DNA from 3 places in the Methylophaga sp. UBA3603 genome. Region 1 is predicted to be linked to each of the others. Evidence: riboswitches for the same ligand, from Rfam matches in the RefSeq annotation. Region 1 holds a riboswitch; each other region holds the start of a gene.

Region 1 (8,221 bases):
TAGTCGGACTACTAATGTAGATATTGTGATAAAGAATAGGGCCTTTAAAACCATTGTTTTCGAATGTATTATTATGAATGAGACAATCATTACAACCACCAAGCCATCCCTGATGTGCGTTATTAATTATGGTAGAGTTTCTTACTATTATCCGATCATTTGCCTGATTTGAGCCTTGCTCTGGGCTATTTGCCCCTGCAGCATGGATACCAACTGAAAATCCTTCGATATGTACATTTTCAATTAGTAAGTCATCTACATCGTTATACATTGCAATACCGGAATGACGACTAGCGTTTGAAATAATCATCAGATCCCTGACAATATAGCCACCATCTGGTTTTGATGAACCAGAATTCTGGAAATTAATTGCAGTTTCCCCGTTGCTTATCAGCATTGGCTTGTCTAAAGATTCATCACCATAACTTTGGATAGCGCATGGTTTTTCTGCATTGCATCGGGAATTGGCTATCCACTTTCTTTCGGTGATTTCAAATTTACCCCCCCGGCAGAAAAGGATATTATCTCCTGCAGACATTTTATCAAATGTATCCATTGCTTTTTCGTATGAGCGGAATGGCGAGGTTTCGGAACGGCCGTTGTTATTGTCGTCGCCGTTATCACAAACATAGTAATTTTGTGCGGATGCTGCAGAAGCAGAAATCGCTAAAAGTAAACCTGAAAATAGAATTGAAATAAGTTTCATGATCATCGTCCCCCCTATGAATTAAAGATGATACGCGTTGAATGATATGTACATACTACACAAATAAAGGTGACCAAATTCACACATTCACAATTGGTTGATTTTTGAACAAGAACTTGTGAGATTGTAAGCAAAAATTCTTGCTTTCAGTACCTATCAATAGACCAATTTACCCAGTAATAAGCTCCAAAAAAAACCCGACCTTTCAGTCGGGCCAAAAAGCCTCTGGGGGGCAGAGGATTTTTAAAGGATTTTGATATTTCGATGGCTTCATCTCCTTTATTATGGAGATGGTTGAATATTAATAATTTAGTAAGAGCTTAATCGTGATACTTATCACAAAAAGAAATAATTTCGGTTACAAGTGAAAAATTCCCGATAAAAGATCAGACTATCTGAATATTATGCTGCTCCAGCAACCAGCTTTTAACTCGTTTTACATCCGGGTTCTCTGAAGCCTTGGTCTCCACAATACGAGAAGATTTTTTGTCCCGCATCATATCTTGTATAAGGGCGACATCAATTTCTTTTTTATCATCAGCAAAGGCATAAACCAAAGCAAAATCGCACAGGTTATTAATACGTCTGGGGATCCCCTCGCTATAACAATAAATTACGGCGCAGGCTTCATTGCTGAAAATTTTATGTTTAGCTCCCGCTACTTCCAAACGGTATTCAATGTAATTTTGTGTCTCCGGATAGCTAAGCGCTTTAAGATGGAACTCTACCCCAATGCGTTGTGCAAATTGCACAAGTTCTGGTCGGTTCAGTTTTTCGATTAACTCAGGCTGCCCCGTCAATACGAGCTGCAAGAAAATATCCGAGTCGATATTTACATTGGATAAAAGTCGTAATTCTTCTAATGCCTGAACCGACAAGTTTTGCGCTTCATCGACAATTAATACTACCCTTCTCCCCTGAGCATGTTGCTCGACAACAAAATTAATGTAATCGCGATAGCGGCCAGCGTTATCTGTCGCACTAGACTCTATTTCAAGCGAATCCAGTACCCATACCATCAGCTCACCAAATGATTCATGTGTGTTATTTATAAGGCCAATAACACAATCATCATCAATCTTTCCTAGCAAAGCCCGTATCAGCGTTGTTTTACCCGCACCGATTTCGCCTGTCACCACCGTGAACCCAGCATGACTCATCAAACCATATTCCAGCATTGTGAGCGCTTTTTTATGGTTGGGGCTCATATAGAGAAACTGAGGATCGGGTACCAGGTTAAAAGGCTTATGCTTAAGACCAAAGTGTTCTGTATACATAGATTAATAATTTTGATGTTCGGGGGGACTGGCAGATTTATTTACCACTGTACCAAGCAAGGGTGAGCCTTCAAGCATCTGCAAAGATTTAGTAATATTCGATTCAGTATTTTTACCATCTTCGAGTACAAGCAAAGTACTGTCAAAATAGCTTGCTGCAAGCGACACATCATCAGTCTGCAACACAGGTGGAACATCGAAAATAATGACACGGGAATCATACTGAGATTTAATATCAGCCACCAGACTGGCCATTTTGGGGCTGGAAAGCAGTTCAGCAGAATCTTCTGCTCTGCCGACTCCCGGTAATATAACCAATCGTTTGATACCTGGGTTGATTAAAACCTCTGAGAGTTTTAAGTCACCTGAAAGATAATCTTTGAGACCCACCTGAGCATTGAGACCAAAATAATTACTGATACTCGGATTACGCAAGTCCATATCTACCAGCAAAACGGTTTGATTGAGCTCCATTGCAATTGCCATAGCAAGGTTAGCAGCCACAACTGATTTACCTTCACCGGCAGTTGGAGAGGTCACTGCCAGCGTTTGCCAGCGATTACTGCGCATTTTTTTCAGTACCTGGGTCCGTAACATTCTGAACACGGCTGATTGCGGATTATTGTAGAAACCGGCAATGATTCGTTTGCGTTCAAGCTGATGATTTGGAACATTCACCACTTTGGTCTGGGAATACGATATCGACTCAATAGGAGCTGCCAGTGGATCTTCGGCTTGTGAAACACTATTCTCAGCTTTAGTTGGTTCTACTCTGATGGGTTCCGGTTTCTGAGCATGCCGCTGTTTAGCTTTTTCAAGCGCTTTCTGAATTCTATCCATAATTAAACTACCGTATTAATTGTTGATACTGTTGTTACAGCAAGCTCAGTTTATTCAGTACTTTGAACCATAACACTTCAAGGTTCATTACAAAGAAATGAAACAATATGACAGCACCTAGGCCAAGGATAATTCCTAAAACGATCAAGCTATAAATGATTCGTCTCTTACGGCGTTTTTCGTGGTCGGTCTGAATAAGAGGGATAACAACAATAGGTGGCTTTCCGACAATTCTGGAAATTTGGGTATAGCCACGCACTCCGCCAAATAACATTTCGACCAGAAGCCCAAGACCAACTCCAGCACCAATTGATCCTGCAAATCCCATAACAATAAGTTTCTTGCGATTTGGCTTTTCGGCGGTATTGGAAACTTGAGGCGGTTCGATCAGAGTAAAGTTTTCGCCCTTGTTCTCTGTTTCGAGTGTTTGTGCCAGTTCTGCTTCTAATTGTTTGGCTCTTAACTCTTGATATTTAGCTAATTTATTCTCACGATCACGGGTCAGATCCTGATAAGCACGTTGCACCTGATTGGTCTGGTAAACACGGTTTTCATACTCAGCCAGTTTTTCACGCAAGTCTGCCTGCCTCTCTCTCAAACGACCGATCTCACGTTCAGTTGCATCAATTTTGGCGCTGACTTCTATATATACTGGATTTGTAGAACTAGTAGTGGTTTGTGTTTCAAAATCAGTATTCTCTTCAGGCAGATCCGCTAGACGTTGTTCCAAACGGGTTATTTCTGCTTCAGCAGATTTTACATCCGGATGCTCTGTCGCATAACGTTGCTTAAGTGTTTGCAAATTACTTCTGGCAGAAGTCAATTGCATTTCAACTTCTTCACGAGGGGACGCATCGACACCAACTTCTGCCTCAAGGGCATCTATTTCACGTTTTACGCGTTGTAAATCAGGATGGTTAGCCGAGTATTTACTTTGCATCGAACGATATTGCGCGCGTAGCTCTTGTAAAGCCATCATCGGTGCTGAAGGCTGACCTGCAGCATTGCTGGTCGCACCGGTAGCTTGCTTGGGAATCATCGAAAGCTGTAACCCCATGGTGGTCATCTGGTCACTCAACACCATGATCTGATTTTGTATTGAAGAGATTTCTTCCTGAATGTTCTGAACCGTGCTCAGATTGTAATCCAGCATATCAGGAAGACTGTCACTGTATTGATCTCGAAATTCCGCAATTTCTTTTTCGGTTTGCTGAATTTCTTTCTGCATTCTGTCACCTTCCAGTTTCAAAAACTGGGTGGTGTCCTCGGCCCGGTCTGTTCTAGCTCTGGCATTTTCATTTAAAAACTCTGTAACCAGCTCGTTAGCAACTTGTTGAGCTTTTCGTGGGGACTGATCCATGAACGAGACAGTAAAGGCGATACTGGCTTTTTTGGCGCGACCACTGGCAGGGTCCGTCACATTTGCTTGAATAATATCCACACTAACATTGCTTTTAAACAACTCAACAATTGGTGCGGTGATCGGTGAGCTTTTTCTTTGTTCAGAATAAAGATTATGTTTTTCAACAACTTCCATAATCCGGTTGGTGGTGAGTAGACGCTGTTTGATAACCTCTATACGCTGATCTGCGTAACTAGTGACGGTGGTGCGAATCAAATCCTGTGGAATTTCCTGTGATTCGATCAAAATCAAACCCTGGGATTTAAAACTCTCTGGAAGTGAGTATGTGAATACTACCGTGCCTATCATCAGAGCTAAAGCTGGAATCGCAATCCAGTATTTACGTCGCCACAGAATATCCAGATAATCCCGTAGACTTTTGACTTCTTCTTCCATTATGTACTCTTAAAGTTATCGCGAAAAACGCAGTCCATCCCAGTTATAGTTTACCGTTAAGAAAAACATATTACTGTCGACTTTGTCATCAATCGTATCGAACCCACCAAAACTGCTGCCTTTTTGCTGGCGATACTGATACCCCATCTTAAGGGCAAGGTTTCTTTCGAGTTGCCAGTTGAGCGCTGGCGAAAGGGTAAAATATTCTCTATCAGTGTTAGATAGGTCATCAGCAGACTGCGTTTCCTGATACGACGTATTGACTGACAACGAAAGGGTTTCTGCAATATCCCTGTTCCAATTAAGGGATACTCGGTCAGTTTCATTGACCACTCCCTCACCCGAAGGATTAAGTGAACGTGATAAGGAAAATGTCAAAGTATTTAATTCACCAATATAATTTGCCGAAAAATCAAATAACGATCCTGAGCTTCTGTCTGTTTGTCTTGGCCCACCAAAAAGTGATTGCGTTTCACTGTCAGATGTTCGATATCCTACTTGTCCTGAAAATGACCAACGTTCACTCATTAGATAAGTACTGGTTACACTTAGGTTATAGCTGTCATATTCTGATTCAATAAATTCTGATTGAGATTCGTATTGTGCATAAGTTAGTGCCAGCCCCCCGGTCAAACGTTCTGACAAATTGCGCCGCCAACCTGTTGTTAAGGACCTCGTCTCATTATCGCTAAAACCGCTTGTATCATAAGTTCGCTCGTTATAATTAAAACTGGTATAAGCAAAGTCACGTTCATTAAATTGATATTGATAGCTTGGTGCCAATGATTTTGATGTTACCGTTGCATTAGACGCAAAATCACCGGTATCTTCATCAGCAATAGAGCGTTGAGCTCTTTCAGCATAACTTGCTGTTAAAGCATAAGCACTGCGTTCTGTATTATAACTACCCGTTAAATTGGCAAAAGGATCCTGGCGATCCAGCTCACTTAAACTAGTATATCTTTCTACCCTGTAACCGGTATTAAGTGCGACTGTTGAGTTTTCGACAGAACGAGAAAGTAATAATGTCGGTGCAAGTTTGGTAACAAAACTGCCCTCTTTATCTTCTTGTAACTGAACATTGTCATCATAACTGAATGTTGGAGAAAAATCGGCACCAATAATGTATTCGGCTGAACTGGCGATATTGGATTGGAACATGCTTGCTACCAAAACCGACATAATAATTTTTATTTTCATGCTGACTCCATTTTGGTGTCGATAATTATTATTCCTCATTAAGGAATAATAATGACATCACCGCTTTCAAGCAGCACGTTAGATTCAAGTGATTTGCCTTGTTTAATATTTGCGTAATAGACCGGAATGATTTGCTGTTTCATTCCATCTCTACGCAAAATGATAATGTCGTTTTCTTTCGCATAAGTCGTAAGTCCACCAGCCAAACTCAAAGCTTGCATTGCATCAAGCGGTTGACTCATTCCAAAGGAGCCGGGAGTCTGGACTTTACCTAGAATATGTACAGTGTTACCTGAAACCCGATTTACGGTAACGTTAACGACTGGATCCGAGATATATTCTGAAAGTTTTTCTTTAAGTTCGGTTTCTACTTCAACTACCGTTTTATCTTTCGCGTTTATTTGGCCAGCTAAGGGAAACGAAATAGTACCATCTGGAAGAATAACGACTTCTTTCTGCAGGGCATCTTCATTCCAAACTGAAATGCTTAACATGTCACCTGCATTAAGTGTATAAGGTTCTGAAGCATGAACAACTGTTCCAATCGAAAGTGCCGCTAATAGCAACACTGCATTTATCAATTTATTCATTATTCTTCTCCATGTTTATAAATTACTTTCGCTTCGGATGATAACACGTTATTTAAGCATAAAAAAAGGGAGCATTTCTGCTCCCTTATTTTAACTGGATATTATTATTGAATTAATCAGTTTTACGCTTTTGATTTAGCACGTAAACGCAGTCCCAATAGGCCGAATAAGGCAGGTGCGAAGAGAAAAAGCGCTGCTGGAATAGGCACAGCCGATACTGAAACATCATATTTCAGCTCATCAGAAGAAGCACTAAAGATATCCAAACCATAGTTTATACCAGTCATAAGCGTGGCGGTAAATGAGTAATCTGAGATGAGATTAAACTGATCGATAACAGCACCACCCATCTCAAATAACGATACGGTAGCTGAACTTAGATTTGCTTCTGGATTAAATGACCATACAATTTTAACGGGTGTATTTTGATCTGTAGATAGATCAAAAAATGATGACCAGTTGGTGTTTGGCTCATCTACCGTTCCGTGGCCTAATACAACATCGTTGTTATTTAAGCTAACTTCTTGCGTAGCACCTGATGATCCGGCGGTGGTCAAATTTAAGGTTGCTGCATTTACACTAATTGAGAAAAATAACGTCATAAAGAAAAGCATCGCTTTTTTCATAAGTCGCTCCTTTAAGGGGTTTGATTTATAGATTAAGTTAAGCAATGCAACCCGGCGATCTTACAAGGTAAGACCCGTGGCTTTCCGCCCCCGCCTCACAACAGGTTTGGCTATTGATAGGAAAGAAGAAATCCTTTCCATTGTGAAAACTTCCCAGCTTTTTAAGGAAGTTAATTTAACCATAACGTTTTTTATTCAGTTTGTACAGAGTCTTTTCTGACAAAAAATATATAAAAAAGGGAGCTTCAAGCTCCCTTTTTATTTCTCCTAACCGTTTCAGCCTGCAGTCATCTTGGCTCTACGACGCAAGCCAATCAATCCTAATAAGGCGGGAGCGAATAAAAATAATGCGGCTGGTACAGGCACTTCTGATAATGAGGTAACTGACACATCATATTTTAATGCATGTGATGTAGCATCTAAAATATCCAAACCGTAAGTTTTACCTGCTGACAATATGGCCGAAAAAGTAAAATCGCCCGTTATATCGTACGTTTCTGTAAAACTACCATCTAATGCAAAAATTGCTACAGTAGCAGAAACCAGATTTCTCACTGGGTTAAATGACCATTCAACATCAACCGCAGTATTTGTATCTGCTGTGACGTTAAACATTGAACTCCAATTTGATCTGGAGCTTTCAACAACACCACCACCTAAAACAACATTGTTCTTATTTAAGGTGACTTGCTGTTGGGATGCCCCATTTGAGCCCTCAGCTGTTAAATTAAGAGTTGCTGAGTTTGCACCAGCAGAGAATAAAAAGGCTATACATAATAGCATCGCTTTTTTCATAGCAATTTCCTTCTAAGTGAAAAAATAAGCAATGCAGCCCGGCCATCTTTAGTCAATTAAAGATCCGTAGCTTTCCGACCCTGCCTCACGACAAGTTTGGCTTTATATTGAAGATAGAAACAGAATTGTTTCTAAAATTGAGACTTTCTTATATTCCTGAAAGTTCAGTTACAGACTAACAGTTTTTGTGGATTTTTCAAATCAGGTAGGTAAATCGCAGATGCAAAATTTTAGAGTCTTTTGATGATATTGAGCCCCACAAAGAAAAGGGAGCCGAAGCCCCCTTTCCTTGAACCAACAATATTGTTAACTCATTTGTTACTATGCAGCAGCTGTTTTCAGTGCTTTACGACGTAAACCGAAAAAGCCCATCAATGCTGGAGCAAATA
Region 2 (8,221 bases), on a different contig from region 1:
TGATTGATAGCAAAATTTAACAGGGCGATACTTTGATCTGATTTTTTACGCTCTTCGATATCTTCTATCTGCGAAACTAAATACAGCGGCTGGTTGTTTCTTCCTCTGACAATGCTGGTTGTGAGTCTTGCCCAGAAATAGTCCCCATTTTGATGACGATAGCGCTTTTCAATCTGCATATAGGGAATTTGATCAGCAATCAGCCGATCAAGCTCCGCTTGTCCTTTATGCAAATCCTCGGGATGGGTCATTTCCTGATAGGTCATTTGCAGTAGTTCAGTTTCGGAATAGCCGAACATTTCATAAATGGAATGATTGGCTCTTAACCACTGCCCACTCAAGGACAACACCCCCATTCCAATCGCAGCAAATTCAAACGCCTGCCGAAAGCGTTCATCACTCTCACGTTGTTCACGATATATCAGCAAGCTGGTCAAGCCATCAGATAAACGATGACCGATTTCACTGAATAAACGTTTTTCGTCGTTAGTCCACTCTCGCTCATACGAACATTGATGCAAACCAAACACCCAGGGTTTACCGGTTTTTGGATAGATGGCCGTACCGATGATTGAGCGAATATGATGCTCTCTCAGAAATTCGGGTGCATCAGGACTTTCTATAGTGGTAATCAGCGTTACTGGTTCACTGTTGGCCAGATAGGCTTCCAGACCTCGGGCTGCCTCTTCGGTCATCGGGAAATCTGTTCCAGCAGACAGACCACCAGGGTAGTCAGGAGTGGTCTGCTCCATGGGGATATGCCAAGTGGCACTTGCTGGATCACAAGGATATAAAAGCCATGCTCTGTCACATGCAAAACACGACAATATCGCTGCCAGAACATCACTCATCATCTGCTCAAGATCATTGGTGCCCTGAATAGCCCGGTTGACCTGATCCAGACATTCAAGAAACCACAAATGAGACTGATTTTCCTGCTCTGTACGTTTCAGGTCGGTGATATTTTGAAAATAGCCATGCCATACCATTCCGTTTTCTGAATCCGCTTCAGGCATGGCTTTGCAATCCACTAAAACCTTACCTTTCTGAGGGTGTAACACATGCCAACCCAGATTCAGAGGTTGCATCGTTTGAGCTGACTCAGCCATTTTCTGCAGAATAATGCCACGATCATCTGAATCAATGCTCATCCATGCAGACGAGGAATCTTCAATAATTTGTGCTGCGGTAAAACCAAAAATATCAACGATGGAAGCTGTACTGTCGAGAATTGCTATCTGCCGCTCAGACTGCAGACAAAACTTCACTATGGCAACCGGTGAGGTATCGGCTACATAGCTGTTCACGAGAGGCTTTTTGGCTTTGTTTTGGCTGAGGTGGTCATTAGATAGATGGTCAATACCCCGTCTGTTTTTACTTAGCGATTAAGTTGAAATAATTTCAAGGACTTACTGATTCATAACAGGCAATTAAAAATATTTAAACAGAACTGTTAATTGATTTTAACGATCTTAAAATGCCGGGGCATCTTAGGCATATTACCTTTTCATTACAAGGGATAATTCTCACTAAAACCAGGGACTTTTACCTTGGTCGTAATATATTGACTCCAAGGAAAGAAAATAATTTGTCCCGTAGAAATTTAATGCGATTATAGAGATTTATTCTCCAAAAACCTGTGCTCTCCATCTCATCCTCAAGCATGAACTAAAAGCAAGTGGTCTTATGGTTTTTGTGAGCGTTTGATGAGTCAGGTCAGTAGAGTTGTAAAACGTTGGGCGGGAGGTGAGTTTACAAAAACACCTGGATCGTTTTTTTCTGCGAAGCAGACATTTACGATCACATTTTCATAAAGCCAGTAAATATAACCGCCTTCATCCATCCGGTAGCGCCACTGGTACTGACACTGTACCCACCCTTCTTCGAGCGAAGTAAGTAATATCGGTGGTTCATCGGCCTGTAATCGTGGTTTGAACTCCACTGTCTTGACTTTTAAACCAACACGAAAACGATCAATTAAAAAATAATCATCTGTCAGTTGATAGCGAATGCGATTTCCGGAAATATCATCCCCATGCTTATCAAGCAATATTTGCTTATTAGACAAAACAGAAGAGGAGGATTTTAGCGGATAGCGATCAGGTAATCCTGCCCTTGCTTTTTTGTGCGCATCAGAAAGCTGAGATTTATCCCACTGAAAGATAATAATTTGTACAACGAGTTTTTGCATTAATAAGTTACCGGACTAACCGTAAGTGATTTATTAAGTGTATTTGTACCAAAGTACAATTAAAAAACGTCTAAATAAGGATTATTTTGAATCTGTGTCGAACTTTATAAGACACATTTATTTTTAATTTTTGCCAAACTTAATGCGAATTAAGGACGGAAAGTTTCCGGTCTCAAAGTTGAGATTGCTGAACTACAAAAATTGAGGATATATCTATGAAAAACTTAACAAAAATTTTAGCAATATCTGCATTATGTTTTGCTCCAGTTTCCTTTGCTGCAACCATTGATAGCCTATATGATAGCTTTGAAGGTGAAGGTCAGGCGAGTTCTGTCTTAAACTATAACAGCTTCGTTAATTGGGATGTATCAAACGGTACGGTTGATTTGATCAAAAACGGTAATCAATGGGGAATCGTTTGTTCAGTTGGTAGCTTTTGCGTAGATCTGGACGGCTCAACTGGTGACGCAGGAATTTTGTCTTCTAAAAATGGTTTTTCTGCAGGAAAATACAAAGTGAGTTTTGATTTATCTGGTAATCAACGTAATGGTCCTGCTGACCAAGTTTCGGTGTTGTTTGGAGCAGGTGCACTTGTTAATCATCTTCTCTTGGATTGGGATGAAAATTGGCATACCTATAGTTTCCTGGTTGATTTGGTTGATGGGGATAAATTATCTTTTAGAAACTTCGGGGGGGATAATGTTGGAGCGATGCTGGATAACATCCGGGTTTCAGCCGTTCCAATACCAGCAGCAGTTTGGTTATTTGGTTCAGGTTTGATGGGCTTTTTAGCAATGCGTAGAAGAGCGAAAAGCCAGTAATTCTGACGCTTATTTTATCTAAAAAAGCCGTGACAGTTTCTGTCACGGCTTTTTAATTGTTAGCATAAGATGATCAATTGACCAAGCTTTGAATCGGAGCAGGAATACGTCCGCCTAGTCGCACAAAGCGGTTTTCCTGATTCCCCATATTGACAGCCATCACTGGGCCTTCACCCAACAAACCACCAAACCGGACAATATCACCTGCTTTTTTGCCAGGCGCTGGAATCAATCTTGCTGCTGTGGTTTTTTTGTTAATCACACCAATTGCCATTTCATCAGCAATAATCGCGGATAGCATTTCAGCTGAAGTATCTCCAGGTAAAGCCACCATATCCAGGCCAACTGAACAGACTGCCGTCATGGCTTCGAGTTTTTCCAGATTCAAGGTGCCGTTTGCAGCCGACTCAGCAATGGTCAAATCTTCACAAACCGGAATAAACGCACCACTTAAACCACCCACATGTGAGCTGGCAAACGCACCACCTTTTTTCACTGCATCATTGAGCATGGATAAAAATGCGGTACTGCCAGGTGATCCAAAAGCTGGCAAACCGATCGCTTCAAAAATCTCTCCGACACTGTCATTACGATTCGGTGTCGGTGCCAACGACAAGTCGACAATACCAAATGGCAGATTGAGTAATTGTGCCACTTCACGGCCCACCAACTCACCAGCACGTGTCAGTCTGGCTGCTGTTTGTTTAATGACATCCGCCGCACGGCTCAGATCCATATTTTCATCTTCAGCCAAGGCTTTTTCCAAAGCCGCTTTTACTACACCGGGACCACTGACACCAACACTGACAACCGCATCTGCTTCACCGATACCTAAATAAGCACCGGCCATAAACGGTACATCCTGAGGAATATTGGCAAAGACCACTAATTTTGCAGCAGCAAGGCCATCATCGTCTGCAGTGAGTTCTGCAGCCTGTTTGATGATTTGCCCCATCTTGAGAATCGCGTCCATGTTGATACCGGCACGCGTACTGGCCACATTGACGGATGAACAGATTCGTTGCGTTTCCGTCAGCGCCTGTGGAATGGCTTCGATCAAAGCCTGATCGCCCTTACTCATGCCCTTCTCTACCAAAGCAGTAAAACCACCAATAAAATCCACACCCAATTCATGCGCCGCTTTATCAAGCGTTACGGCGACCTCAACTAATTGTTCTGAACTGAAAGGTGCACCGACAACACCGATTGGGCTGATAGAAATCCGTTTATTGGCAACTTCAATACCGTAGCGTCTTTCAATGCGGTTACAGGAAGCCACCAATTGGCCAGCATAACGGGTGATTTTGTCGTAAATTTTACGTTTGAATGTTTCCAGATCATGACTGACGCAATCGGTCAGGTTGATGCCAACAGTGACGGTGCGAAGATCCAGGTTTTGTTCCCGCACCATCATCAAAGTTGAAATAATGTCTTTTTCGTTGAGCATGAGAGGTTCCTTAATTACTGATGTTGCTCACGGATTCGAAGATCTTGCGATGTTGCGTATCAATTTCGATATCCAGTCTCTGGCCGACTTCATGGAGTGCATCACGCAAATCCTGCATGATGGTTGAACGCGGTACATCAACTTCAAACACCATCAGATTATCCATCGGATTCTTACCGCCTTTGAAAATCGCCTGAATATTGGTGATATTCACCCCATGACGGGCGAGTTGGGTAGATACTTCAGCCACCAGACCCCGTCGATCCGGGCCGATTACGGTCAGAATATAGGGTTGCACTTCAGGCGGATTTTCCTGCCAGGGTGTTGGTTGCTCATCCCAGGGATCAACGTGAATCGACAAACGCATTTTCTGGCCTACCTGCTGGAGAGCCTTGTGTAATTCTTCACACTGAGCGTCTTCCGGCATTGAAACCATTAATAATGCGCCGAATACCGATTGAAGCAGTGTTTGGCTCAGATTTTCAATATTACCGCCGTGCTCGGTAATAACCGTGGCAACTGCTGCCATAATGCCTGGCTGGTCATTGCCAAGAACCGAAATGAGTGCCTTGTTCACGATGTCTCCTTGTATGAGATCGAATAGTTAAAAGCGGGTTTGGGCATAATTTTTTGAGGGAACCGCCTGCTCCTGTGGTCAATAGACCAAAGCAAATCCACAATGTCACATTGACGCGCCATTTTAGTTCATTAATGATGAATTTTTGTACAGATAAAGAATAGTCGGATAGCTTATCAAATTAGGGCTTGTTGATGTGCAATTTACCTATCATGAAGTTTTTGCTGTTTTATCGTTTAATAAGCCTAGTCTGCGCTTGCGTCAGCTGAATTTTCAGCTTTATTAGCACGGCTTTTCCAGCCGATTCTAACGCTTTGAGGGTGTCGCAACTCTTAGTGCTTTCTGAAACATTTGCGAAGTTTGTATCAAAATTAAAGTTTATTGTTTACTCCTAAATAAGAGTTTTTTATGGCCATTCAATTTCTACCGATTATCAAAGCTGTTGCGCCTTATGTAGCCCAAGTTGCAGCCTATGCGATACCGGCATTTACTGCCAAACCCGAAGCGGTCAAAGCAGATCCGGTTGTGGTTAAACAGATAGAAGAATTGCAAAAAGCAGCAACACAGAACGCTCAATCCATTCATGTGCTGGCTGAAAATATGCAGCAGGCGATCAGTGGCTTTGAAACGGCTGCTGAAGAAGCCAAAAGGCAGGTTAAAACCTATCGAAATCTCTTATTTTTTTCATTAGGTTTGTCAGCGATATCAGTGCTGATATGTCTTTATCTGCTTTTGAGATAGGTCACTATGCCACATTGCATTATTGAATTTTCCAGCTCACTGGATATCCCACCAGACCTATTGGTGGAGGCCGTTCATCATGGCGTATTGGAATCGGCTTTATTTGAGTCATCCCATATTAAAACCCGAGCACTGGCTTATGAGTATTTTCGACTGGCGGAGGACTGTAACGATTTTATCCATGTCACTATCCGTCTGCATCACGGCCGCACCACACAACAGAAGCAACAGTTAACCAAGCTGGTATTACAACAGTTGGAAAAACTTGCGTTAAAAAGTACTTCTATAACGCTGGAAACGGTGGATATTGAAACTGAAAGTTATGCGAAAGCTATCACCCCTTAACCATTAAATGCACACCCCTTTCAGGTTTGAATACCCTGTTTTTCCGCTAATACTTGTTGATGGCGCATTGCTGTAACGGAAGGATTCTCACCAAATAGACTGGTGTAATCATGGGTAAACTGACCGGCATGAAAAAAGCCCCATTGCTGGGCAATCATCGAGATGGTCTGCTCGTCCTCTAACCCGTTTAGCAAAATCCGTCTTACAGCATTGAGCCTTGAAATCCGCATACATTTAAGCGGGCTTATTCCCAATACATCTTCAAAACAATATTGCAGGGTACGACGACTGACATGTGCCAAATCACACAGATCCGTAATACTGAGCGGTTTATCAGGGTGGGAGTCCAGATACGCTGTAATCTTTTCTACCACGGCACGGCGTTTCACAAAGCTCGGTTTTTCATGAATCTGCTGCTCGTTTTGCTGCAGAATCTCCAGCACTGCCATAATTAAAATATCTTCCTGATGCTGTCGGATCAGATGATCTTGTTGTGGCTTCAAAACATCATTTAACAAGTAACGCAGTGAATTCAGTTTGTCGGACTGCCAGAATCTTAATGGCGAATAAAACAAACTGTTATCTAATACGATACCTTGTTTACGAGCGAAAGCATGAAGCGTGGCTTGATTAATGACAATGCCAAAAATATTGAATTGTTCTGGGGTAACTAATTCAAACTGGGTATTGCCAGGCCGAATCATCAGATGATCACTACTGACATGATGACCATTGATACGGCAGGATTTTTCATCTGCTGAAAAACCCAGCCAGATTGCATTAGGCCATACATTGCATTGTTGTCTTACGGTTTGGCTGGTGTGCTCTCGAAAGGCATGAACTGAATCAAACAGTACTTCTTCAATTTTGCCGTAAAAGCGTCCGTTACTAATCTGATCATACTGCTGTTGCCAGTTTTTCAGGTTATGGGCCTGCTCGTCGGCGTCTGTAGCTTCCATAACGCACCATTTAGATACAGTCCCGCTTTGTTTAGGTGCAAATTCTTCTGGATTATCGGTCATCTGCTTTACCCGTTTTAATAATAATGCCGGTGCTGCCTAAGTAAGTAACTGAATATAAACCCAATATTATTTTGCCGATTTTCGATATTCGGCCGGTATAGATATCGCATTCATAGTTTGTAAACTTTGTTTATTCAGGTGCAATTTTTATTCCATCTAATTGGATTTAAAGCAGTTTATGAGCCAAAGCTATCGATATCAGTTGGGCAGCAAAACCTATCAATTCGCAGATTTAGCTGAATTGATGGCAAAGGCGACCCCTGCCCGCTCGGGAGACCGATTGGCCGGTGTTATTGCTGAATCAGCAGAACAACGTGCTGTCGCTCAATTGCTATTAGCTGAAGTACCTTTAAAAACATTTCTGAATGAAACGTTAGTACCTTATGAAGATGATGAAATTACGCGTCTGATTATCGACGAACATGATGCAGAAGCATTTTCAGTTATCTCTCATCTGACAGTCGGTGATTTTCGGAATTGGTTACTAACCGATACCGCAAGCACAGAAGTCCTGAAACAAGTCAGTGCTGGCATTACCCCGGAAATGGCTGCTGCTGTCAGCAAAATTATGCGTAATCAGGATTTGATTCTGGTCGCCCAGAAATGTCGAGTGATTACAGCTTTTCGCAACACCATCGGTTTACCCAAACGCCTGTCTACCAGACTGCAACCTAATCACCCGACCGATGATGTCAATGGCATCGCGGCCAGTATGCTGGATGGTCTTTTATATGGTTCTGGGGATGCAGTTATTGGTATTAACCCGGCAACCGATAATGTGACGCAGGCCACGCGGCTAATGAATCTCATGGATGAAGTGATTTCTTTGTATGAAATCCCAACACAATCCTGCGTCCTCACTCATGTCACGAATACACTGGAATGTATCGAAAATGGCGCCCCAGTGGATCTGGTATTTCAATCGATTGGTGGTACCGAAAAAACCAATAGTAGCTTTGGCTTTAATCTGGCGATTCTGGCAGAGGCCCAACAAGCCGCTTTATCGTTGAATCGAGGCACGGTCGGCCAGAACGTGATGTATTTTGAAACCGGACAAGGCAGTTCCTTATCCGCCAA
Region 3 (8,221 bases), on a different contig from region 1:
CAACCCTGCTATGCCCATGCCTGTTCCGGTCCCCAGTATCGTGCAAATTATTCCAGGGCTTGAAGCCTTTGCTACCTGGATGATGCAACGCAAATTGAAAAAGAAAGGTGTTGCCAGTGTTGCTGAATTACGTGAGATTTGTCTGGAGTCAGATGTTGAATTAATTGCCTGCCAAATGACTGTCGATTTGTTTGATTTTAAAAATTCAGATTTTATCGATGGAATCAGTCATGGAGGCGCTGCCACCTTTCTGGAATTTGCCAGCGAAGCCGATATAACTTTATACATCTGAATAACCGTATTCGGTTTGGAATAGGAACAGCTTTATGCAATTTGTCTGGAAGACTTTTTTAAAAGGTTTGGCGACAGCGTTACCCGTCACCCTGACGCTTTATCTTATTTATTGGTTGGCTGTTACAGCAGAGCGTGCATTACGTCCGATAATGATTGCCATTTTACCCTATGATTTTTATTGGCCAGGGCTTGGGTTATTAGCGGCTATAGGGTTAATTTTTGTGATTGGAATTGCCGTTAATGCCTGGCTGGTCAAACGACTGTTTGATATGGGTGAATCCATCCTGGATCGCATTCCGCTGGTGAAATCGATTCATGGTGCATTACGAGATTTCACGCGTTTTTTCTCTCGCGAGAAACAGCAGGAAAGTCTCAGCAATGCTGTTGCTGTCACCATCGGTGGGGTTCAGCTGATTGGCTTTCTGGTGAAGGATAACGTTAGCCATGTTTTAGGCATGGAGGATCAGGAAAATAATCTGGTCGCCATATACCTGCCAATGAGCTATCAAGTTGGTGGCTATACAATTTGCGTTTCACGAGATCAGGTTCGGTCTTTGGAAATGTCGAATGAAGACACGATGCGCTGGATCCTGACCGCAGGACTTTCAGATAGTGAAACAGAAAGCCATCAACCAAAAATCATTGTTGAAAAATAATTTTTCACAAGGCAACTGGTAAAGAATTGTCATTACTTTCTTAGTTGCGCCGTATCCATTACCCAGTGGGATATTTATTCCTTTCCCAACCTCAACTTTCTGAATCTGATAAACCTAATACAAATCGATAAATTTGTTACAGAAAAAATGAAGGTTCTAAAAGTTGATGGGGAGTATGCGAATGACTATCCCGCTATTATTCATTTCCAGTCAAAAATAATCTATTGATTATTATTGGTGTCCCTGACAGGAGTCGAACCTGTGGCCTTCCCCTTAGGAGGGGGACGCTCTATCCATCTGAGCTACAGGGACATCGGCCGCAATTATATCAGTCAAGCTGATCGGCTTCACTTCGAAACAAACCAATTGGCGGTTGAACGGAAGTTATACAAATAAAAAAGCCGTGATGAAATTAATCATCACGGCTTTCTGAAAGAAATAAAGTTAAGCGACTTTATTTTTTGCTCTTCGACGTAATCCCATGAGTCCAAGCAATGCAGGCGCAAACATGAAAGCGGCGGCAGGGATTGGAACTTCAGAGACTCCGACAACACTATTGTAAGACATGTCCATGTAACGTACTCCAGCTGGGTCGTTATTGTCTCTAAAAGTAATTCCTGCAAAAGCACCCAAGCCGGAGATAGAGTATTTGTTGTACCCTTCCAGCATGCTGATTAGTACTGTGTTGATTAAACTACCACTATTTGAAAATAAATCTGCAGCAACATTGGATCCTGCAACAGAGCTTCCCATCACCCATGAAAAACTGTCGGCATTAAAATCAAACAAAATCGACAATGGGCCCTGAAAACTTGAGGGTGTAAGAAGTGAATTGCCAGAATCACAACCTGTGCAACCTGGATCAAAAGAGACAACTCTTATTGTTCCACTTGGTGTTAGTGATAATGGCCCTGTAGGGGAACCTGAAATTGCTGAGCCAGATGCAGTCTGACCTGTGAAAGTTTGTGAGAAACTTGCCCCATCAGCATCAATAAGGGTGGAAGTGGTAGCCCCACTCAAATCAATGTCGACTGTAGCGGCAAAAGCAGATAAAGAAAATAATGAGAAGATTATCGTAGCTATCATCTTATTCATCGGTGAACTCCTTAAAGTATGCAACCCAGCCCTGATACCTTTACTTAAAAGCACAGCTGTAATTTTCCGTCCAAGGCTCACGCCAAGTTTGGCATAATAAATAGCGTGATTAGATCACTCTTTCGAACTTACACTAAATTTTATTAAAAAGTATTGTACTTTAGTACTAATTAATAAATCTTTGATGTTAATTATTAGAGCTAATAATGTAATCCCAGCCCTATCCTTCTCATTTTGGACAGATAAATGTTCAACGCTCTATCCATCTGAGCTACAGGGACATCGGCCACAATTATAGCAGGGCTATTTTAGACCGACGAATTCTGAAGCATTCTGTCGGGGATTGAGCGGCTAATAAATTAAAAAAGCCCCTCATCAGGGGCTTTTTTATTTCATTTAAAACTCTAAACAAATTTTACCAAAATGCTGATTCGTTTCTTGGTACTCAAATGCTTTGACAATGTCCTTTAAAGCAAAAGTACGATCAATAATTGGTTTTAGCTGATTAACCTCGATAGCTTTAATCATCTCCTGCTGATGGACTCTACTACCAACAAGGACGCCCTGAAGCCTAACCTGTTTCACAAAAGTCTTCACAATATTTATATCGCAAGTCTGTCCAGAAAGAATACCGATTAACGAAATTTGGCCAGCGATACGTACAGCGTTTAGAGACTGCTCCAATGTTTCAGCACCACCAATTTCAACGACGTGGTCAACACCTTTTCCATCATTAAGTTCTCTGGCTAAAAAGCCCCATTTAGGTTCTTTTTTATAATTGATCACATGATCTGCTCCCAGCTCCTTCAACCTAGTGAGTTTTTGATCACTGGATGAAGTGGCAATCACTTTGGCGCCTGCCATTTTGGCAAACTGTAAAGCGAAAATGGATACACCACCAGTCCCTTGAAGAAGAACGGTATCACCTGATTTGAGCTGATTAAAATCGAACAAAGCCCGCCATGCTGTCAAGGCTGCTGTAGTCAACGTCGCAGATTCTGTATGAGACCAACCTGAGGGTGACTTGGTGAAAGCTTCAGCCTTTGCCGTGACATATTCTCTTGCGTAACCATCTACTCCATCGCCAGGAACAGTTGAGAAACCATCAACGACTGGTTCACCGCTTAACCAAGAAGGGAAAAACGTACTCACAACGCTATCACCGACCTTAAATTCGGTCACGTTTGGCCCCACCTCTATTACTTCACCGGCACCATCAGCCATAGGTATTCTTTTCTCTGATGCAGGCCAGAGCCCCTTGACGACCGCATAATCGTGATAATTAAGCGAGTTAGCATGAAGTCTGACCAGAATTTCGCTGTCACCTGGCGAGATTGTTTCTGTTTCTTCTACGCTAACTTTATCAAAGCCACCACCCGCTTCGACGAAAATTGATTTACCTTTCATGTCTGCTCTCTAGTTTGTCTAAACATACAAACTAACATTCAGGTTACAATAGTCAACCAGTTAACTTTTTGTAACCTACAAATAACTATGAGAGAAAACGACCAGACTTGTTATAAACCTTGCCCAGTTGAGAGGGGAATGAGAATTATCGGTAATAAATGGACAGGCTCCATTTTGTGGCACCTGAAAGATCAGCCCATGCGTTTTAATGAAATTGCGAGACAACTTGCCGGGGCCAGTAAAAAAGTCCTGGCAGAGAGGTTGAAGGCAATGGAAGAAAATAAACTGATCACCAGAGATGTGATCTCAAGCAAACCTGTCGCGGTCCAATACAAAATTGCGGCTAGAGGATTGAATGCCCTGACTATACTTGAAGAACTAAAAAACTGGACCCTTGAAAATGATCTTTAGCTAATCGGCTTGAGTACACTCTAATTCATCTGAGCTAAAGGGTCATTGTCGGCAATTATAATCGTCAGGGTTTCAACTATTAGTATTAGGGATTTAGGTATAGCTTTTGAGATTTCCTAATCTGAATTGAAACGTCATTTGCACTAGCGTTAGAGTGTTTGATCACCTGCCTAACGGGTCGGACAAGCATTTGAGCTGAGAACGAATAAACTTTGCGCTGACGCTAACACTATTCTTCGGTATAGAAACATTACTCACTTAAAAAAGAAGCCAGCTCGTCAACATGCGACTGAGTTTCGTTAATCAGTTGACCAATTTGAACCGCTGCTTCATTCGATTTTTTCGAAAGGTTGCGAACTTCATCGGCCACTACCGCAAATCCTCGTCCAGCTTCACCAGCTCTTGCTGCCTCAATGGCTGCATTAAGCGCTAACAGATTAGTTTGATCGGCTACTGCATTTATTGTCTTTACTGTGGCTTGAATTTTACTTAACACATTCGACATAGAAAGATGAGTTTCAGCCACCAGCTTATTTCGAGAAGAGACATTGCTACCAAACACAATGTACTTAGAAATATTGCCGTTTAAATCTGTTATTGCTGAGATTATGCACTCTAAAATTACTTCACCACCTTGATGAGCCAGTTTAATCATCACCGCGGTGGGTTCACCTTTTTCGATCAATTGTTTGCGAGGCTCATCTAAATGATCTTTCAAATTTCCCAGTAAAGACTGCATTTGCACTTCGTCGACAATGTTTAATTGTTCATAAGTAAACTGATTAGCTGAAATGAACTGCCCACTTTGATTAAACTCCATCACCGCCGAATGACTGCTAATAGCATCTTTTTGGTTGATTTGCTCTAAGACCAGACGTTTAATTTCACGTACATCAGAACTCACGCCAACAAACCCAGTATGTTCCCCCTTTTCATTGAAAATTGGGTTCACTGACAACACTATCCAATAGGGCACACCCTCTTTGGTAAAGTTTAAAATCTCTTCATAAAACGGCTCTCGTGCTTTAAGTTTTTGAGAAATCCGCTTAATTGTGTCTGTATCAGTTTGTTCACGCTGTAATAAAACTCCAGGCTTTTTACCTTTTACTTCTGCAAGTGTTAATCCTGAAAGCTTTTCAAAACCGGGATTAACATATTCGACAAACCCATTTTTATCAGTGATCAATACACTTGTACTTGTGTTACTTACTACTTTGGATAACATTTCGAACTGCTTGTAGTCTGCAAGTTGCGTTTGTTTAGATAATAAGAAAGCTGATAACGGGCCGCTATCAGAATCAAGAGTGGAGTGGGTTACTTGATAATAAAAATCATCATTCTCAGATAAGCGAAGTTTTCGATCTGTAATCTTGATGGCGTTTTGCAAAGCCTTCAACAATTGCGGACTATCGAAAACAGAATACATCTCATCAGCATCAACCGAATCTATATTGGATGTGACTAAATTATTGTGATTATCAAAAACAGCATAAATATTTTCACTAAAAGCTAATAGTTGTTGCCAAGCTTGTTCACCTAAGAGTTTCTCAGGTAAAGGTTCAAAAAGATAAAGTGAGCAAGACTCGAGACCTTTAATTGTCAACGAGAAAATATGCTGGCGTAGATGAAAATCATCAAAAGCAATGGTTTTATTAGCTTTATCATAATGATCAATCAAGGACTTTAAGACACCATTGCGGTCTAAACCGTTAAGTTTACGGCCTATTTCGCTAAATGCCGGATTGGAAGCGATAAGATTACGATCACTATCAACCACAACAGCTGCTGTTTGATGTGTGATAACTAATTGTTCTGCCAACTCTTTTCGATTTACTTTCGAACTAAACCACATAATGGCTCCTACTTAAAGATTAATCGTATCCTATTAACGTTGGTTACACGCAATTAGATCACACAACCAAGTGACAGACACATACATGTATTCAAAAGTTTGTATTTCATTGCGTTCGTTTTCTGAGTTTTTGTTAGCGCAGGAAATTAAGTGTGTTGTTGAACTATGATCAGTCATTCAAGCAGCCTAGCTGGACTTTACGCTAAGCACCTAATAACTTTATAGTTTTACGATGCATAACGGCACCATAGACATGACGCGGAATATTTTTTGGAGGAGGTGGGACGCTCTATCCATCTGAGCTATAGGGAAATTGGCAGCAATTATAACAGGGGCACATCCAGTATAAACCTTAGATTTGGCTTTAACGCTTAGGTTAAAGGTTTATAGCAATATTTCGGTGTCAGCAATATGATAGGTGAATATCCAATAAACTCGAAGCCCGACCACGCCTAAATGCAAGTTCGAACCTAACATATCTACCCTACGCGCAAAGCGTATTCCCGTCAGATTAGGCCTTTGCCTCTCTGAAGCTGACAAGTCGCTGCTTCTCCTCGTCCCACAGGACCAGACGCACAGCAGCGAAGCTCTGCCTAAGGGTAATGCGACCCATTTCACGCAGTTCGGGATAATCACGCAGGACTTCGGGCAGACGATAGAAGGGAATTCGACTGCTGAGGTGATGAATATGGTGAATCCCGATGTTGGCAGTGAACCAGCGCAGAATGCGAGGCAGATCGTAGTGTGAACTACCGTGCAGTGCGGCCTCTTGTAAAGTCCAGTTGGATTCGTGCTCCCAGTAGGTGTGCTCGAATTGGTGCTGAACATAGAAGAGCCAGACGCCTATCGTTGCTGCAATCAGCGTGATTGGCAACTGCACCATGAGGAAGGGGCCGATACCAACCAGCCACATCATCGTGGCAACAATGACCAGAATCGCCACATTGGTGGTCATGGTACTCAGCCATGGCATCCACCCTGCACGCATGAAACCTACTGGCAGTCGATTGTCGAGCAGAAATAGGTACGCTGGGCCGAGAGCGAACAGTACCAAAGGATGACGATAGAATCGGTAACGTTGTCGCTTGTTGCGAGGCAAAGCTCGAAATTCCTCAACCGTTAGGGTATCGATGCCACCAATACGCGGACGATCGAGATTACCGGAATGCGCATGATGGTGCCTGTGGGTGTGACGCCAGAAGTCAAAGGGAGTCAGGTTCAACACGCCGATTATCCGTCCAACCCATTCATTGGCCCCTTTTGAAGAAAAAAAGGCACCGTGGCTGCAGTCATGTTTGATCATGAATAACCTAACAAGAAATCCCGCGGCAGGAATAGTGATCAGAAGACCAAGCCAGTGTCCGGCACTCAGTGTCGCCCAGGATAGCGTCCAGAGAAGAGCAAAAGGGACCAATGTAACCAGCAGTTCAATGATACTGCGGGCGATACGTGGTGTGCGATAGTCTTTCAAGGTCCGCATAATGGTGCGCGGTTCGCTGGAGATGTCGTTATTTTTCATTGTAGATTTCATTTTCAGGTTCCTGTCTCGTCCGGCTTAACATACCGGGTGCTGCGGCCTCGGCGTGGTGCTTGCTTGGACGTTCGAAGCACGAATCAGCATGCTCTTATTCATGGTGAAGTGTCTGTGCGCTTTCGCACACTGACAATGTAATTTGCGCCCACCTTTTTGTTAACCTAAGTTCATTTCTCTTAATATTGGCTATGCTTTGATGCGAAGTTGAGTGATGGCTTCATTGTGAATCTGAATAGTTTCTAACTGTCTGTTTAGAGCAGGAACTGATAAGGTCTTTCGCTAAGTTGAATCATATGAAAGTGGATTTCATTTTCCGTGATGGGCTCTCCTCATATTGGATGAGAGTCAGTTTTATCTATTAACCGTTTTAAAAGGTCAGGCAATGACAGATACACGCAAATATTCATCAATAGTGGTAGACGGTACTGGCAAATCTCCTGCCAGAGCGATGTTACGTGCCGTGGGTTTCAATGATGCGGACTTCAAAAAACCACAGATAGGTATCGCCTCCACCTGGAGCATGGTCACGCCCTGTAATATGCACATTAATCAACTGGCCGATTTAGCCTGCCAGGGAGCGGACGAAGCAGGCGGTAAAGGGGTTATATTCAACACCATTACCATTTCTGATGGCATTGCTAATGGCACTATTGGCATGAAATATTCATTGGTTTCCCGTGAAGTTATTGCTGATTCGATCGAAGCCGTCGCTGGCTGCCAGGGATTTGATGGACTGATCGCAATTGGCGGTTGCGATAAAAACATGCCGGGCTGTCTGATTGGCCTTGCTCGCCTCAATCGACCGGCAGTATTTGTCTATGGTGGTACGATACAACCCGGTGCTGGTCATACCGATATTGTTTCTGTATTTGAGGCAGTTGGGCAACATGCCCGGGGAGATATGACGTCTGCTGATTTGCAGCAAGTTGAAAAAACGGCTATTCCCGGCGCGGGTTCATGTGGCGGTATGTA

The links. Region 1 has a riboswitch for cyclic di-GMP ahead of B4F66_RS09785 (hypothetical protein). Riboswitches for the same ligand answer to the same signal wherever they lie in the genome.
Region 2: it holds a riboswitch for cyclic di-GMP, as region 1 does, so the genes downstream of both, B4F66_RS06450 (VPLPA-CTERM sorting domain-containing protein) here and B4F66_RS09785 (hypothetical protein) in region 1, are expected to answer to the same signal.
Region 3: it holds a riboswitch for cyclic di-GMP, as region 1 does, so the genes downstream of both, B4F66_RS13225 (hypothetical protein) here and B4F66_RS09785 (hypothetical protein) in region 1, are expected to answer to the same signal.

The regions. Positions count from the first base shown of each region.
Region 1 covers NZ_DFMC01000009.1:527,212-535,432, reverse strand. Annotated here, with positions in the region: gene B4F66_RS09815 (right-handed parallel beta-helix repeat-containing protein) at 1-706, opposite strand, end outside; gene B4F66_RS09810 (ExeA family protein) at 1,093-1,884, opposite strand; gene B4F66_RS09805 (P-loop NTPase) at 1,987-2,823, opposite strand; gene B4F66_RS09800 (GumC family protein) at 2,858-4,621, opposite strand; gene B4F66_RS09795 (porin family protein) at 4,637-5,821, opposite strand; gene B4F66_RS09790 (polysaccharide biosynthesis/export family protein) at 5,860-6,411, opposite strand; gene B4F66_RS09785 (hypothetical protein) at 6,534-7,037, opposite strand; cyclic di-GMP riboswitch class I at 7,080-7,158, opposite strand; gene B4F66_RS09780 (hypothetical protein) at 7,314-7,832, opposite strand; cyclic di-GMP riboswitch class I at 7,862-7,943, opposite strand; gene B4F66_RS09775 (hypothetical protein) at 8,154-8,221, opposite strand, start outside.
Region 2 covers NZ_DFMC01000008.1:204,245-212,465, reverse strand. Annotated here, with positions in the region: gene B4F66_RS06460 (bifunctional diguanylate cyclase/phosphodiesterase) at 1-1,307, opposite strand, end outside; gene B4F66_RS06455 (hypothetical protein) at 1,712-2,191, opposite strand; cyclic di-GMP riboswitch class I at 2,314-2,391, shown strand; gene B4F66_RS06450 (VPLPA-CTERM sorting domain-containing protein) at 2,407-3,012, shown strand; gene B4F66_RS06445 (PFL family protein) at 3,086-4,459, opposite strand; gene B4F66_RS06440 (glycine cleavage system transcriptional repressor) at 4,470-5,036, opposite strand; gene B4F66_RS06435 (hypothetical protein) at 5,445-5,777, shown strand; gene B4F66_RS06430 (5-carboxymethyl-2-hydroxymuconate Delta-isomerase) at 5,784-6,122, shown strand; gene B4F66_RS06425 (helix-turn-helix domain-containing protein) at 6,143-7,144, opposite strand; gene B4F66_RS06420 (ethanolamine ammonia-lyase subunit EutB) at 7,323-8,221, shown strand, end outside.
Region 3 covers NZ_DFMC01000010.1:492,245-500,465, forward strand. Annotated here, with positions in the region: gene dsrE2 (sulfur carrier protein DsrE2) at 1-292, shown strand, start outside; gene B4F66_RS13215 (DUF502 domain-containing protein) at 327-950, shown strand; tRNA gene B4F66_RS13220 (tRNA-Arg) at 1,186-1,262, opposite strand; gene B4F66_RS13225 (hypothetical protein) at 1,395-2,045, opposite strand; cyclic di-GMP riboswitch class I at 2,062-2,148, opposite strand; gene B4F66_RS13230 (zinc-dependent alcohol dehydrogenase family protein) at 2,442-3,452, opposite strand; gene B4F66_RS13235 (winged helix-turn-helix transcriptional regulator) at 3,591-3,863, shown strand; partial or broken gene B4F66_RS13240 (PAS domain-containing protein) at 4,186-5,715, opposite strand; gene B4F66_RS13245 (fatty acid desaturase) at 6,227-7,246, opposite strand; gene ilvD (dihydroxy-acid dehydratase) at 7,632-8,221, shown strand, end outside.